DNA from 2 places in the Kitasatospora sp. NPDC028055 genome. Region 1 is predicted to be linked to the other one. Evidence: riboswitches for the same ligand, from Rfam matches in the RefSeq annotation. Region 1 holds a riboswitch; the other holds the start of a gene.
The links. A riboswitch is a leader RNA that binds a small molecule or an ion and turns the genes downstream of it on or off. The one in region 1 is predicted to bind glycine.
Positions count from the first base shown of each region.

Region 2: linked by a shared signal. The riboswitch ahead of gcvP (aminomethyl-transferring glycine dehydrogenase) and the one ahead of gcvT (glycine cleavage system aminomethyltransferase GcvT) in region 1 are both predicted to bind glycine.

Region 1 is NZ_JBEZXE010000011.1:11,185-16,195, reverse strand. It holds gene AB0F71_RS14670 (enhanced serine sensitivity protein SseB C-terminal domain-containing protein) at 1-762, opposite strand, end outside; gene AB0F71_RS14665 (enhanced serine sensitivity protein SseB C-terminal domain-containing protein) at 878-1,687, opposite strand; glycine riboswitch at 1,874-1,978, shown strand; gene gcvT (glycine cleavage system aminomethyltransferase GcvT) at 2,224-3,345, shown strand; gene gcvH (glycine cleavage system protein GcvH) at 3,445-3,825, shown strand; gene glyA (serine hydroxymethyltransferase) at 3,908-5,011, shown strand, end outside.
Region 2 is NZ_JBEZXE010000048.1:13,068-18,078, forward strand. It holds gene AB0F71_RS32805 (MFS transporter) at 1-501, opposite strand, end outside; gene AB0F71_RS32810 (PRC and DUF2382 domain-containing protein) at 702-1,805, opposite strand; glycine riboswitch at 2,029-2,132, shown strand; gene gcvP (aminomethyl-transferring glycine dehydrogenase) at 2,369-5,011, shown strand, end outside.

The DNA.
Region 1 (5,011 bases):
GAAGAACGGCCGCGCGTTGGCGCGCATCCACAGCGCCACCGGGTCGAACTCGTCCGCCATCGCCACCGTGGACACCGCGAGCCCCTCCGGGGCCACCGCGATCGCGCGCTGCATCAGCGCCCGCACCGCCTCCACGGCCGGCGGCGAACTCTCGTACAGGTCCAGACCGATCGCCAGGTACGGCTCCCCCACCGCCGGCTGCACCCAGGCCCGGCGCAGCGCCCGCACCGCGCGCACCTCACCGGCCTGCCGCTCCAGCAGGGCGAAGAACTGCTGCGCGTCGACCTGCGGCTCGCTCAGCTTCAACGGACCGGCCGGCAGCCGGTCCAGGCCCGCGGCGACCCGCCGCAGGTCCGCCCAGGGCACGCCCACCCCGCCGCCCGGCGCGTGCGGGTTCAGCCACAGGCCCCAGCGGGTGCGGTACAGCGAGGCGGCGATCTCCCGCCCCGAGATGACCTCGTGGGCCCGCGCCCAGCCGGAGGCCGTCAGCTGCTCGGGCGAGGTCACGGCCGGCGCGTAGCCGTGGCCGCTGATCTCCATGTTCCCGTACTGCGCGTCCGGGCTGCCCGGCGTACCGTGCCAGAGCAGCATCCAGACCTGGCCGTCGGCCAGCGCGTGCAGCAGCCGCTCGTACGCGTCGAAGCGCTCCGGCGCGACCTCGCGCAGAGCCTGCTCCAACCCGCCCGGGTCCGCGCCCGGGCGCCCGGCCGGTGCCTGGCCCCAGGGCCCCGGCGCCCCGCCCGCTCCCGTTCCCGCACTCATGCGCCCACCTCGCCGCGCCTCTTTCCTGAACCCGCCGGCCCGTCAGCCGCCTGCACGCACCCTATGGCGCGGCACCGGCCGCCGCCACGGCGACGTGCCTGTGAAGGATCCCCGCTCACACCCGCGAGTAGAAGGGCATGACCCGGGTCAACAGCCACTCGACCACCGGGTCGTCGGCGAGGTCGAGCAGCACGAGGTGGACGCCGCCCGGCAGCGGTGCGGTTCCCAGCGCCCGGCCGAGCGCCTCGTTCACCGCCCCCGGGTCGGCCGGGGCGGCCGGATCCAGCTGCACGCCCACGAACATCACGGTCGGCTCGCCCTCGATGCTGGCCAGCGCCCGGCGCGCGGTCAACACCCCCGGCAAGGCCGACAGTTCCGCCCGGCAGGCGGCCAGGAAGTGCTCCGGGTCCTCGCCCGGCACCGGCTCGCGCAGGGCCACCCGGCCGCCGGTCGGCCCCTCCGGCGCGTTCTCGGTGTGCTCCCACCGAGCGGCCTCTCGGGGCCCGCGGCGCAGCTCCGCCACGCCCTGCGGCGGCACCGGGATGCCCACCGCCGCCTCCGGGTTGACCGCGATGCCCACGCCCAGCGGCAGCCCGCGGGCGAACTCCCAGGCCGGCGCGACCGCGAAGGCCATCCCCGGCGCCTGCTGCAGGAACACCTCCTGCGAGGAGAACACCGGCACGTACGGGGCCCCGGCCAGCTCGACGGTCGGCAGGTCCAGCGACTGCCCGGCCGGGTCGCCCCCGGCCGGCAGCGGGATCCACACCTGGCTGCGGGCCAGCACCTCGATCACCCGCGGAGTCGCTCCCGGGTCGCCCAGCGCGGCCGTCAGCACCTGCTCCAGCTCGTTCGCCGGCCACGTGCCGCCCGCCGGCGCCGCCTGCGGCCCGCCCCACCCCTGCTGCTGCTCCACCGGGTACTCCATGCGCCGCCGATCCGGCCCACGGCCGGGTCGGCCGCCCACTGCTGCGCCGACGCGATGATTTTAGGGCCCGGGTCCGCCCAGCCGTGGTGTGACCGGGTCCCCTCTCCCCTCCTCCGCGAGGACGTGCCATGATGTGCGCGTCCGACGGCATGCGCCGCGGGCCCCCACAACTCCACACCGGCCGCTCGAACCCGCGCGGGAGAGCCCGGAGTGCCCCTCAGGGAGCACAGCCGGCGCCGAAGGAGCAAGTCCTCCCCGGAATCTCTCAGGCCCCCCTACCGCGCGGGTTAGGCACATCTGGAAAGCGGCGCACGACCGTGTCGCGCGCCCACCCACGGTGCAAGCCGCCGTCCTGTCCCCGATGCTGGAACCAGCCGACGCTGGTGCCGGCTGCGGGCAGGTGGGCGGTGAAGCTCTCAGGTTCGACGACAGATGGGGAGACCCACGCCGCCGCATGCCCGCGCGCGGGGTCGGTCCCCCAGCGGTCCGGTCCGGCGCGTGCACCCCTGAGTGCCCCGACCGAGGAGTTCCTGGCCATGTCGTCCCTCCGCCTGACCGCGCTCGACGCGCTGCACCGCGCCCTCGGCGCGACCATGACCGACTTCGCCGGCTGGGACATGCCGCTGCGCTACGGCAGCGAGCGCGAGGAGCACCTCGCGGTCCGCACCAAGGCCGGTCTGTTCGACCTCTCGCACATGGGCGAGATCACCGTCACCGGCCCGCAGGCCGGCGAGATGCTGGACCACGCGCTGGTCGGCTTCGTCTCCGCGCTCGGCGAGCTGCGCGCCCGCTACACCATGATCTGCGCCGAGGACGGCGGCATCCTGGACGACCTGATCGTCTACCGGCTGCGCGAGGACGCCTTCCTGGTCGTCGCCAACGCCTCCAACGCCCAGCTGGTGCTGGACGAGCTGATCGCCCGGGCCAAGGGCTTCGACGCCGTCGTCACCGACGACCGCGACACCTACGCGCTGATCGCCGTCCAGGGCCCGGAGGCCACCGCGATCCTGGCCGACACCACCGACGCCGACCTGCCCGGTCTCAAGTACTACGCGATCCTCCCGGCCACCGTGGCCGGGAAGGACGTGCTGCTGGCCCGCACCGGCTACACCGGCGAGGACGGCTTCGAGATCTTCTGCGCCCCGGCCGACGCCGAGCCGGTCTGGCAGGCGCTGACCGCCGCCGGCGAGGGCCGCGGCCTGGTCCCGTGCGGCCTGTCCTGCCGCGACACGCTGCGCCTGGAGGCGGGCATGCCGCTGTACGGGCACGAGCTGTCCACCGACCTGACCCCGTTCGACGCCGGTCTGGGCCGGGTGGTGCGCTTCGACAAGACCACCAACGAGGGCGCGTTCATCGGCCGCAGGGCGCTGGAGCAGGCCGCCGCCGCGGCCGAGACCAACCCGCCGAAGGTGCTGGTCGGCCTGGTCTCCGAAGGCAAGCGGGTGCCGCGTGCTGAGTACACGGTGGTCTCCACCGAGGGCGCCCCGATCGGCCGGATCACCTCGGGCGCGCCGTCCCCCACGCTGGGCAAGCCGATCGCGATGGCCTACGTGGACGCGGCCCACTCCGCCCCCGGCGGCACCGTCGCGGTGGACGTCCGCGGCAAGCACGAGCCGGTCCAGGTCGTGGCGCTGCCGTTCTACAAGCGCGCCCGCTGAGGCCGTCGGCGCCCCTCGTTTTCCCATCCGCGCACGTCGGAGCCGTCCGTGCGGCGGCCCGCTGCGTCGTACCCGCTTCCCATCCTGGAGAATGACGCCATGAGCAACCCCCAGCACCTGCAGTACACCAAGGAGCACGAGTGGCTGACCGCCGCCGAGGACGGTGTCTCGACGGTCGGCATCACCAAGCACGCCGCCGACGCGCTCGGTGACATCGTCTACGTGCAGCTGCCCGCGGTCGGCGACACGGTGACCGCCGGCGAGACCTGTGGCGAGCTGGAGTCGACCAAGTCGGTCAGCGACCTGTACTCCCCGGTGACCGGCGAGGTCACCGAGGTCAACGAGGACGTCCTGGACGACAACAGCCTGGTCAACAGCGCCCCGTTCGAGGGCGGCTGGCTGTTCAAGGTCCGCGTGGAGGCCACCGACACGCTGCTCAGCGCCGCCGAGTACGACGCGCTCACCCACGCCGAGGGCTGAGCCACCCCCGGGACGGACCGCAGCACGGCGGTCCGTCCCACTCCCACCGTCCCTCCGCTCTCCTCCCCGGGAAGACCACACCATGACGGTTCTCAACCAGTCCCTGCACGCCCTCGACCCGGAGATCGCCGCCGCGGTCGACGCCGAGCTGCACCGCCAGCAGACCACGCTGGAGATGATCGCCTCCGAGAACTTCGCCCCGGTGGCGGTCATGGAGGCCCAGGGTTCGGTGCTCACCAACAAGTACGCCGAGGGTTACCCCGGCCGCCGGTACTACGGCGGTTGCGAGCACGTCGACGTGGTCGAGCAGATCGCGATCGACCGGGTGAAGGCCCTGTTCGGCGCCGAGCACGCCAACGTCCAGCCGCACTCGGGCGCGCAGGCCAACGCCGCCGCGATGTTCGCGCTGATCCAGCCGGGCGACACCATCCTGGGCCTGAACCTGGCCCACGGCGGTCACCTGACCCACGGCATGAAGATCAACTTCTCCGGCAAGCTCTACAACGTGGTCGCGTACCACGTCGACGAGAAGACCGGCCAGGTCGACATGGCCGAGGTCGAGCGCCTCGCCAAGGAGCACCAGCCGAAGCTGATCATCGCCGGCTGGTCCGCCTACCCGCGCCAGCTGGACTTCGCCGCGTTCCGCCGGGTCGCCGACGAGGTCGGCGCCCTGCTCATGGTGGACATGGCGCACTTCGCCGGCCTGGTGGCCGCGGGCCTGCACCCGAACCCGGTGCCGTACGCGGACGTGGTCACCACCACCACCCACAAGACCCTGGGCGGCCCGCGCGGCGGCGTCATCCTGTCCAAGGCCGAGTGGGCCAAGAAGATCAACTCCGCGGTCTTCCCGGGCCAGCAGGGCGGTCCGCTGGAGCACGTGATCGCGGGCAAGGCCGTCGCCTTCAAGGTCGCCGCCTCGGAGGACTTCAAGGAGCGCCAGCAGCGCACCCTGGAGGGCGCCAAGATCCTCGCCGAGCGCCTGCTCCAGGCCGACGTCGCCGAGGCCGGCGCCACCGTGCTGTCCGGCGGCACCGACGTCCACCTGGTCCTGGTCGACCTGCGCAACAGCCAGCTCGACGGCCAGCAGGCCGAGGACCGGCTGCACGAGGTCGGCATCACGGTCAACCGCAACGCCGTCCCGAACGACCCGCGCCCGCCGATGGTCACCTCGGGCCTGCGGATCGGC
Region 2 (5,011 bases), on a different contig from region 1:
GTGCTCCAGCAGCAGGCCGGTCGCGACCAGGCCCAGGCCGGAGCCGACACCCATCGAGGCGCTGATGGCGGCGACGCCGCCGGTCACCTTCTGCTTGGGCAGCTCGTCACGGACGATGCTGATCGCCAGCGGCATCACGCCACCGCCGGCGCCCTGGAGGACGCGGGCGACGATCAGCCAGGTGAAGGAGTGGGTGCAGACCGCCAGCGCCGAACCGGCGACCAGGCCGGCCAGCGAGATCAGCAGCATGGGCTTGCGGCCCCGGAGGTCGCCGAAGCGGCCCAGCAGGGGAGTCAGCACGGCGGCGGACAGCAGGTTGGCGGTCATCAGCCAGGTGATGTTCGACCCGGAGACGTCCAGTTCCTTGGCCAGCGACGGCAGGATCGGGACGACCGCGGTCTGCACCACGCTGAACGACAGCATCGCCAGGATGAGGGCCGGCAGGACCCGGGCGTTGCTCTGCTTCTCGGCCGCGGTGGTGGGCTTTACTGCCTCACTCACGGTTGCTTCCTCCCGTACATAGTGAATGAACTCAAGTAACTGTGCGGGGGATAGTTCATGTTGTCAAATATCGAGTGGTTAAGGTTTGGCAAAGTGGGGAACTTCGGGGCACGACCAGGGCCCCGGACCGGGAGTCCGGGGCCCTGGTGGGATCGCTGCGATTGGGTGGGATCAGCGGAGATCGGGGAGTTCGGGGGAGGTCAGGCCAGCGGGCGGAGGGCGGCGGGCAGGGAGCCGTCGGCGGCGTGGACGAGCGGGTCGTCCGCCTCGTCCGGCGCGGTGGCGGCCGTGTCGTCGTGGACCTCGACGTGCTCGCGGCGGAGCTCGTCCCGGACCACCTCCTCCTCCGTGTAGCGCTCCACCACCAGGCGGACCCGCTCGACCGGGGCGAGGTACTTGCGGACCACCGGCCGCTCCTCACGGAGGGTGACCTCTTCGACCGCCTCGGCGATCTCCTTCTCGGTCAGCGAGGCCCGCTCGGCGTCGCTGACCGGAATCCGCTCCACCCGGACCCGCTCGCGGACCACCGGGACGCGGCGCTCGACCTGCTCGCTGGTCACGTACTTGCGCAGCTTCGCGCTGCCCAGCACGTGCCACTCGGTGGTGATGTCCAGCCGCTCCTCGCGGCAGGTGATCTCGACCGGGCCGCTGGGGGCCGAGGAGGCGGCGGTGCCGTTCGCGGCCGGGGTGGTCGCGGCGGGGTGCGGCTTCGGCTCGACCAGGTGGGCGGCGGCCGGCGCGGGGGCGGTGCCGTTGGCGATCGGTGCGGGGGTGCTGAGGGTCCGCACGTGGGCCTCCGTGGCGGTGTCGGTGCTGGTGTGGGTCGTGCCGGTGCTGGTCATGGTGGTCGTGCCGGTCGCGGTCGTGGTCGAGGCCGGGTCGGGGGAGTGGAAGGCGATCGGCCTGGCGGCCGCGGCGGCCGTGGTGGTGCCGAAGTCGAGGTCCGGCCGGTCGTCCCGGGCGGGTTCCGCGGCCGCCGGACGGCCGTCCACGGGGGTGTCGAGGCCGTAGTAGCGGTAGAGCTGGAGCTCCTGGGCCGGCGAGAGGTGCTGGCCCACGCCGAAGTCCGGCGAGTCCTTCACCAGCGACTTGTCGTACGGCACCCGGAGTTCGTCGCCGGAGAACTCGCTCGTGGTGAGCGGGACGAAGGCGTCCCGGCCGAAGATGCCGGTGCGGACGGCCGCCCACTCCGGATGCCCGGTGGCGTCGTCCAGGTACACCTCGTCCACCGTGCCGATCTTGTCCCCGTTGCGGTCGACCGCCTTGTGGCCGATGAGGTCCCTGGGGTCGATGTCGGTCTGCACTCTTTCCTCCAAGCGCTGCGCCTGCGGAACTCCCGCGGGTGAGGCGGTCGGAGCACCCGTCCTCTCCGCCACTTCACACCAAAAGCCATCAATCGGACGTGCGCGACCGGGGTGCGCCGGACGGGCTTCGCGCTGGGCCGTCCGGGGGACGCGCGTAGACCCGGAGTGACCCGACGCACCCGTGATCGGAAGGCCGCCCGCTGGTACCCTGGGCCGCGACCGCCGAGCCCGCTCGGGAGAGTCCTCGACAGTGAAAACCGCTGGTCGGGGCGCCGAAGGAGCAACTCCTCCCCGGAATCTCTCAGGCATCCGTACCGTGCGGGATAGGTCACTCTGGAAAGCAGGGCAGGACCGCCGGCGCGGGAGCCGACGATCACCACCCTCACCGACGGTGCAAGCCGACGGCGCGCCACCGCGCGGCGTGCGGGCGAAGCTCTCAGGTCCCGATGACAGAGGGGGAGGCCTTACGGGTCCGCCCGCCCAGGTCGGTCCGCTGTCCGCAGCGGCGCGACCGGCCGGCGTGCGCACCCCCGCCGGTCCGTGACCAGGAGGCCTCGACCACCATGAACGCCCAGCCGAACGCGGGACGCCACACCAGCGCCTCGACCCTCACCGAGCTTGAGCTGGCCAGCCCCTTCGAGAACCGCCACATCGGCCCCGACGCCGCCGCGCAGGAGAAGATGCTGGCCTCCGTCGGCTACGGCTCGCTGGACGAGCTCGCCGCCACCGCCGTTCCCGAGGCGATCCGCTCCATCACCGCCCTGGACCTGCCCGCCGGCCGTAGCGAGGCCCAGGTCCTCGCCGAGCTGCGCGAGCTGGCCGGCCGCAACCAGGTGCTCCAGCCGATGATCGGCCTGGGCTACTACGGCACCTTCACCCCGCCGGTGATCCTGCGCAACGTCATGGAGAACCCGGCCTGGTACACCGCGTACACCCCGTACCAGCCGGAGATCTCGCAGGGCCGCCTGGAGGCCCTGCTCAACTTCCAGACCCTGGTCTCCGACCTGACCGGCCTGCCCACCTCCGGCTCCTCGCTGCTGGACGAGGGCACCGCGGCTGCCGAGGCGATGGCGCTCGCCCGCCGTGTCACCAAGGTCAAGGGCGGCGTCTTCCTGGTCGACGCCGAGACCCTGCCGCAGACCGTCGCGGTGATCAACACCCGCGCCGTGCCGACCGGCGTCGAGGTCGTCGTCGCCGACCTGTCCGAGGGCATCCCGGCCGAGATCGCCGAGCGCGGCGTCTTCGGCGTGCTGCTGCAGTACCCGGGCGCCACCGGCGTGGTCCGCGACCTCACTCCGGTGATCGAGCAGGCGCACGGCCTGGGCGCGATCGTCGCCGTCGCCGCGGACCTGCTGGCGCTGACCCTGCTCAAGTCCCCGGGCTCGCTGGGCGCCGACATCGCCTGCGGCACCTCGCAGCGCTTCGGCGTCCCGATGGGCTTCGGCGGCCCGCACGCCGGCTACCTCTCGGTGCGCGCCGAGTACGCCCGCTCGCTGCCCGGCCGTCTGGTCGGCGTCTCCGTCGACGCCGACGGCAACCGCGCCTACCGCCTGGCCCTGCAGACCCGTGAGCAGCACATCCGCCGCGAGAAGGCCACCAGCAACATCTGCACCGCCCAGGTGCTGCTCGCCGTGATGGCCTCGATGTACGCCGTCTACCACGGCCCGGACGGCCTGGCCGACATCGCCCGCCGCACCCACCGCTACGCCGCCGCCCTCGCCGAGGGCCTGCGGGCCGGCGGCGTCCAGCTGCTGCACGGCGAGTTCTTCGACACCGTCACCGCCGTCGTCCCGGGCCGCGCCGCCGAGATCGCCGCCGCCGCCCGCGCCAACGGCATCAACGTGTTCCAGGACGGCGAGGACCGGATCTCGGTCTCCACCGACGAGACCACCACCCGCGAGCACCTGGCCGGCGTCTGGGCCGCGTTCGGCGTCCCCGCGGTCGAGGTCGCCGAGGCCGCCGACGCGCTGCCGGCCGCGCTGCTGCGCGAGGACGAGTACCTGACCCACCCGGTCTTCCACAGCCACCGCTCGGAGACCGCCATGCTGCGCTACCTGCGCCGCCTGTCCGACCGGGACTACGCGCTGGACCGCGGCATGATCCCGCTGGGCTCCTGCACCATGAAGCTCAACGCCACCACCGAGATGGAGGCGGTGACCTGGCCGGAGTTCGGCCAGCTGCACCCCTTCGCGCCGGTCGACCAGGCCGCGGGCTACCTGACCCTGATCCGTCAGCTGGAGCAGCAGCTGGTCGAGGTCACCGGCTACGACGCCGTCTCGATCCAGCCGAACGCCGGCTCCCAGGGCGAGCTGGCCGGCCTGCTGGCCGTCCGCGCCTACCACCACGCCAACGGCGACACCCAGCGCGACGTCTGCCTGATCCCGTCCTCGGCGCACGGCACCAACGCCGCCTCCGCGGTGATGGCCGGCATGCGCGTGGTCGTGGTGAAGACCCTGGTCGACGGCGACGTGGACGTCGAGGACCTCAAGGCCAAGATCGAGCAGCACCGCGACAACCTGTCGGTGCTGATGGTCACCTACCCGTCGACCCACGGCGTGTACGAGACCCAGATCACCGACATCTGCGCCCTGGTGCACGAGGCCGGCGGCCAGGTGTACGTCGACGGTGCCAACCTGAACGCCCTGGTCGGCCTGGCCAAGCCGGGCAAGTTCGGCGCGGACGTCTCGCACCTGAACCTGCACAAGACCTTCTGCATCCCGCACGGCGGCGGCGGCCCGGGCGTCGGCCCGGTCGCGGTGCGCGCCCACCTGGCGCCGTACCTGCCGAACCACCCGCTCCAGGAGGAGGCCGGCCCGGCCACCGGTGTCGGCCCGATCTCGGCCGCGCCGTGGGGTTCGGCGGCGATCCTGCCGATCTCCTGGGCGTACGTCCGGCTGATGGGCGGCGAGGGCCTCAAGCGCGCGACCCAGGTCGCGGTGCTGAACGCCAACTACATCGCCAAGCGCCTGGCGCCGCACTTCCCGGTGCTCTACACCGGCCCGGGCGGGCTGGTCGCGCACGAGTGCATCATCGACCTGCGCCCGCTGACCAAGGACACGGGCGTGACGGTGGACGACATCGCCAAGCGCCTGATCGACTACGGCTTCCACGCGCCGACGATGTCCTTCCCGGTGGCCGGCACGCTGATGATCGAGCCGACCGAGTCCGAGGACCTGCACGAGATCGACCGGTTCTGCGACGCGATG